DNA from 2 places in the Chromobacterium sp. INPA-IVC genome. Region 1 is predicted to be linked to the other one. Evidence: riboswitches for the same ligand, from Rfam matches in the RefSeq annotation. Region 1 holds a riboswitch; the other holds the start of a gene.
What was found. Region 1 has a riboswitch for glycine ahead of gcvT (glycine cleavage system aminomethyltransferase GcvT). Riboswitches for the same ligand answer to the same signal wherever they lie in the genome.
Positions count from the first base shown of each region.

Region 2: it holds a riboswitch for glycine, as region 1 does, so the genes downstream of both, ACX17K_RS00135 (trimeric intracellular cation channel family protein) here and gcvT (glycine cleavage system aminomethyltransferase GcvT) in region 1, are expected to answer to the same signal.

Region 1 is NZ_JBTNLS010000006.1:314,057-317,243, forward strand. It holds gene gcvP (aminomethyl-transferring glycine dehydrogenase) at 1-425, opposite strand, end outside; gene gcvH (glycine cleavage system protein GcvH) at 518-904, opposite strand; gene gcvT (glycine cleavage system aminomethyltransferase GcvT) at 969-2,057, opposite strand; glycine riboswitch at 2,099-2,197, opposite strand; glycine riboswitch at 2,211-2,301, opposite strand; gene ACX17K_RS13260 (amino acid permease) at 2,475-3,187, opposite strand, start outside.
Region 2 is NZ_JBTNLS010000001.1:25,764-28,950, forward strand. It holds gene ACX17K_RS00125 (hypothetical protein) at 1-10, opposite strand, end outside; gene ACX17K_RS00130 (TIGR02117 family protein) at 283-975, opposite strand; gene ACX17K_RS00135 (trimeric intracellular cation channel family protein) at 1,175-1,789, opposite strand; glycine riboswitch at 1,941-2,038, opposite strand; glycine riboswitch at 2,043-2,128, opposite strand; gene ACX17K_RS00140 (DUF3141 domain-containing protein) at 2,194-3,187, opposite strand, start outside.

The sequences.
Region 1 (3,187 bases):
TTGGCCATTTCCAGGCCGGTCAGGTCTATCACCATCTGCTGGAAGTTCAGCAATGCTTCCAGACGGCCCTGTGCGATCTCGGCCTGGTACGGGGTGTAAGCGGTGTACCAGCCCGGGTTTTCCAGCACATTGCGCAGGATGACGGTGGGCGTCAGCACCGGGTAGTAACCCAGGCCGATGAAGGACTTGTTGACCACGTTCTTGGATGCTACCGCCTTCAGCGCGGCCAGCGCCTCGGCTTCCGGCTGCGGCGACGGCAGATCCAGGCGGCGGTTCAGGCGAATGTCGGCCGGCAAGGTCTGGTCGACCAGCGCGTCGATGGACGGCACGCCGACAGCGGCCAGCATCTCGGCGCGCTCGGCGTCGGACGGGCCAATGTGGCGGGCGATGAATTCGTGGTGATTGAAGAGTTCGGAGAGCGACATGCTTGGGACTTCCTTCTTTGCGGCGGCCTGCGCGAGGCCGCGCCGGGAAAAACAACGCCCCGGCGTCTTGCGACGGCGGGGCGGTCAGGCTATCAGGCGCCGATTTCCTTGGCGTAGGCGGCGGCGTCCATCAGGCCGTCCAGATCCGCGGCGTTGGCCGGCTTGATCTTGAAGAACCAGCCGTCGCCGTACGGATCGGTGTTGGCCAGCTCCGGCTCGCCTTCCAGCTCCTCGTTGACGGCCAGCACTTCGCCGGCGATCGGACAGTAGACGTCGGAAGCGGCCTTCACCGACTCCACCACGCCGGCCTGCTCATCCTTGGCCAGCTTCGCGCCGACTTTCGGCAGCTCGACGAAGACGATGTCGCCCAGCAATTCCTGCGCGTGCGCGGTGATGCCCACGGTGACGGAACCGTCGGCTTCCAGGCGCAGCCACTCGTGGCTGTCGACGTATTTCAGTTCGGCGGGAATGTTGCTCATCTTGAAGTTCTCCAGCTTAAGATCAGATCAATGGTGACGGCAGTCGCCTAGAGGCGCTGCCCGATTATTCGAAAACTTTCTTACCGTTGCGCACGAAAGGCATCTTCACCACGCGCACATCGGTCAGCGTGCCGCGCAGATCCACCTGGGCGGCGGCGCCGGTGGCGGCCGGCACGCGAGCGATGGCGATCGAGTGCTTCAACGTCGGCGAGAAGGTGCCGCTGGTGATCACGCCTTCGCCGACGCCCTCCACCACCACCTTCAGGCCCTCGCGCAGCACGCCGCGGCCTTCCAGCACCAGGCCCACCTGCTTCATCTTCACGCCGGCGGCCTTTTGCGCTTCCAGCGCCTCGCGGCCATTGAACTTGCGCTCGGCCGGCTCCCAGGCGATGGTCCAGCCCATGCCGGCTTCCAGCGGCGACACGGTCTCGTCCATGTCGTGGCCGTACAGATTCATGCCGGCTTCCAGGCGCAGCGTGTCGCGCGCGCCCAGGCCGATCGGCGACACGCCGGCGGCTTGCAGTTGGTTGAAGAAGGCGATGGCCTGGTCGGCCGGAACCATGATTTCCAGGCCGTCTTCGCCGGTGTAGCCGGTGCGGGCGTAGAACCATTCATCCTGCGGCAGGCCTTGAAACACTTTCAACGCGCGGATGGCGTCGGCCAGTTCCGGCTTCACGGCGCAGACTTTGTCTATGGCTTGCGGGCCCTGCACCGCCAGCATCGCCAGATCGCGGCGTACCTTGAGCGCCACGTCGAGGCCGGCCTTCTGGCTTTCCATCCAGGCCAGGTCTTTTTCGGTGGTGCCGGCGTTGACCACCATGCGGTAGCCATAGGAAGTGAGATAGACGATCAAGTCGTCGACGACAGTGCCTTCCGGAGTCAGCATGCCGGAATACAGCGCCTTGCCCTCGAAGCCGAGCTTGGACACGTCGTTGGCGATCAGTTTTTGCAGCCAGGCTTTGGCGTCGGAGCCGGTGATGTCGACCACCGTCATGTGGGAAACGTCGAACATGCCCGCGTCGGTACGGACGATCTCATGCTCTTTCAGCTGGGAACCATAATGGATGGGCATTTCCCAACCGGCGAAATCGACCATCTTGGCGCCGGCGGCGAGGTGGGCTTCATACAGCGGAGTACGTTTCGGGGCCGTCATGGCGCGGTTCCTTCGAGCAAAGTGTGGATATCCTCTATCAACCACACCCCTCTGTCCCTGCACCTGAGATTTTCCGGCCGGATAAGCCGTTAGCCCCTTCGGTGGACGCCGCGCGGGCGCCGCTCTCCAGATTGCGCGAACCGGCTGCCGCCGGCCGATAATACAGTCCTTTTGCCTGAGCGATTGCGGGTGCGCTTGCGCCTTCGGCGGCGGCCGAAAAGCCGCTCTCTCCTGTATGACCCGGCGATTATGGTGTCAATATCCGGGCCTTGGCAAGCCAATATTATTTCTATATCAAACAGTCTGAATAAATGTTTTTCAAGGAAAAAAACCGCTCATCCTCATGCATTGAAATGGTTCGAAAACGAAAAAAGCGCAGGCTTTCGCGCTGCGCTTTTTCGCTGACCGGAACGTCGTTCAATCCCCAACGAACCGTTCCTTCAACTGCCAGACATAGATGGGCAGGCCCATCAGCAACAGCAACATGCCCCACATGACAATATCGGCGCCGGAGCCGTACAACGCCCACAGCGAGTAAACGAAGCCGATGCCGGCGAAGAAGCCGGGAGCGACGTAATCCTTGGGCGCGAACTCCTTGCCGCGCATCAGCATGATGGCGATCAGCGCCATCGAGCAGAACGCGTACGGCAGCAGCGTAGTGGCGGTGGCCAGCAGGATGATGAATTCGAAGATCTTCACCCCGCTGTCACCGCCGGCATACTTCATCGCCATCAGAATGGTGACCAGCGCGCTGGACAGCACCAGGCCGAAGATGGGCACGCCGGCCGCGTTGCGCTGGTCGAAACGGCTGGGGAACAGACCATCCTTGGCCGCGGCCGCCGGCACGTGCGCCTGCATCAGGCTCCAGCCGTTGAGCGCGCCGAAGCAGGACACCACCGCGCCGAAGCCCACCAGCCAGTAGCCCCAGTCGCCCCACATCAGTTTGGCCGCGTCAGCGAACGGCGCCTGCGAAGCCGCCAACGTATCCGCCGGCATCAGGCCCATCAGCGACACCGTGGACAGGATGTAGAGCACGGTGGCCAGCAAGGTGCCGATCACGGTGGCGCGCGGGATGGTCTTCTCCGGCTCCACCACGTCGCCGGCCGGCACCGACGCCGACTCCAGGCCGA
Region 2 (3,187 bases), on a different contig from region 1:
GGGCGTGCATTTTAGGGCTTGTAGTTTGGTGAATGAGTCGAGTGTTCTGGCAGCCATTGTTCCAGTGAGCGCAATTCTTGCGCGTTCACTGGATCGGTGGCGCCATAGACTAGGCGGGTATGAATATTGATGCGCTGGTTTCGATGCAGGCATTGGCAGGGCATCGGTTTCAGGCATCATGTCTTCGTTCAGAGCAGTCAATTGCCGCGCTTCGCTGGAGCGGGTAATGGTCTGCCTGAGCGTCTCGATTTTCAGATTGGAGAATTGCGACCTGTCCACCATTCATTTCTCCAGCTGCCAGAACAGTGGCTGGACGAAAGGGGACCACAGCGCGGTGCGCACGCCGGCTTCGGCCAGCGCGTCGCGCGTCCATTGGTTGCAGGTGACGATGGGGTTGTAGCGGCCATGGGCGGCGTAGAAGGCGTCGTTGTCGCCGTAGTGGCGTCCGGTTTCCTGCAAGGCCCGGTTGTGGGCGTCGAGCGGCGCGCTTTGGCGGATGAAGTCCGCCAGCCGGCGGTATTGTTCCGGGCTGATCAGGATGCGCCGGGTGTCCTTGCCCTCCTTGGGCTGGGGCAGGTATTCCACGTGCAGCACGCTTTGGTCGAACGCCAGCGCGGCCAATGCCTTGCCGGCGCTCAGGTCTTCCCAGTTTTGTATGGTCAGGAAGAATACCTTGCTGCCCCAGCCGATGGAGATGTAGGGCGAGCGCGCGTACAGGTCTGGGCGGCGGATGTGTTCCGGAGGAAAGGCGGCGGTCCAGTCCTGCGCATCGGTCTTGACCGGCATGATCACGCTGGTGTGCACGCCGTTGCTGTCCAGGTAGATGGGGATGCCGTTCGCGGGCGGCGCCCAGCCGCGGTTGCTGGGCAGCAGTCCCAGCGCCAGCGCGGCGAGCAGGTAGCAGATCAAGAGCGCGGGGATGGCCAGCAGCAGGCGCAGGATAAGGCGGCGAAAGGCGGAGCCGGAAATATGCATGGTGATGTCGGCTGGTCAGCGGCGGGATATCAGGGGCTTCTTATTTACATTGGGTGGTTGGTGTGTGTCAAATATCCATTGCCACTTGCGCGGGCGCGGGGCTTGGGCAGGGCAAGCAGGGGGCCGGAGCCTGCGGCGTCGCGGCGCGGGTGCCCAGAATGCGAAACACCCCGCCAGGGCGGGGTGTTTGTCTTGGGGCTCAGTGGTGGTCGTGCCGGTAGGCGAATACCGGCAACTGCCATTCGCGCCACAGCGCGACCAGGCGCAGCGCCAGGCCGAAGGCGAAGCTGGCGATCACGTTCCAGTCGTGGGGCATGGCCAAATGGTTGAGGCCCAGGTACAGGATGGCCACCAGCAGCGACACGCTGGCGTACAGCTCGCGGCGGAATACGATGGGCACGCGGTTGCATAGCACGTCGCGCAGAATGCCGCCGGCGATGCCGGTGATCATGCCGGCCATCACGATGATGACCGGGTGGTAGCCCATGCCCAGCGCCACGTCGCAGCCGATGATGGTGAACGCCACCAGGCCCAGCGCGTCCAGGATCAGGAACAGGCGGTTCAGATGACGCATGTAGCGGGCGACCAGGACCGCGGCCAGGCCGCCGGCCACCACCAGCAGCACGTATTCCGGATGCTGGGTCCAGCCTATCGGATAGCGGCCCAGCACGATGTCGCGCACCGTGCCGCCGCCCAGCGCGGTGAGGAAGGCGATGACGGCTACGCCGAAAATGTCCATGTGGCGGCGGCCGGCCGCCAGCGCGCCGGTCATCGCTTCCGCGGTGATGGCGATCAGGTAGATCAGGGTCAGCATGATGAAATCTTATGGGGGTGGAACGATGGAATGCCAGCCGGAGCGATGGCGCGCGGATGACGGAAAACAGAAATGAGACGCGAAAGGCTCGCGCCGAGGCATGGATGAGCGGACAAGGCAAACTCCTGGACGGTTTCCGGGTTGGGTAACAGCCTCTCCCCTTGTCCTTTTACCTGAGAGTTGCGCGGCCTTTGGCCGCTTGCCCCTTCGGTGGGCCGCGCGGGGCGGCCTCTCTCCAATCGGCTTGAATCGATACTGCGCTGCGGTACGTTTGCCTGAGCGATTATGGGAGCTTGCGTCTTCGGCGGGGGCATGGCCCCTCTCTCCCGCAGAAGTGGAATATTAGCTTTCGCTATTGCAATAGTCAATGCGGGAACCGAGTCGCCCCGGTTCCCGCGCATGGCTTACGCCTTGCCTCGTTTGCCGGGCGCTGAAGCGGCTGGAGACGCGCCTGGCGCCTGGCCGTTGGCTTTGCCAGTAGGCTTTCTCGCAGCGCTTGTCCGCGCGGCAGGCTTGGCTATCGGCTTGATCTCGTCCGACGTTGGCTTAGGCGCTGCGGGCTTGGCGGTTTTTCCAGGCGTTTTGGCTGCCGGCGAGGGCTTCGTTGTGGCCGGTTTGCTTGCTGCCGGCCTGGCGGTTTTCGCCGATGGTTTGGCGGCCGGCGCGGGCTTGCTTGTCGCAGCCTTCGCGGAAACGGTTTTGCCGGAGACGGGCTTGGCCACGGGGAGCGAAACGGCGGGGGCGGCCTCGACCGGGATCTGCGAGCGGACCGCAGGCTCCGCTTCAGCCCGAGCTGCGGGAGAGGCGGCGCGGATCGCGGCGGCGGCGTCGAGCTCCAGCGTCTTGGCCACTTGGTCCAGCCGCGCCTGGTGCTCGGCAGGGATGGGACCGTTCAGCGCCAGCAGATCGCGGGCCAACAGCCAGGCTTGATGGCGGCGGCGGGCATCCGGCAGCAGCAGGGGCAGGCCGCGCAGCGCGCGCGGCGCGTCCAGCCGCACCAGCGCCACCTGGTGGCGGACGATGTCCTTCAACTGCATCAGCGTCAGCGGGTACTCGTGGCGCACGTCGCGCATCACCCGGCGGATGGCGTTGAAGGGCCGCTCGTCCACCACGCCGATGCCGATGCTGACGTAGAGCAGCAGCCGCACGAAGCCGTCTGCCAGCGTGCCTTGCTCGAAGCTGGGGTCCAGCGCTTCGCGCTTCAGTCGGGCCAGTTCGCGGCTTTCCCAGGTCAGCGCCTGGCTGCGCGGCTCGCCGGCCGGCGCGACGCCGACCAGCGTCGCCAGCTGCGGCGATTCGTAGATCGCGCGGAACAGCTGCTCCTGCGCGGCGTCGCGCAGATCGCGGTAATGGTCGAGCGACTGGACAATGAAGCCAGATAGCTGTTCCTGCCACATC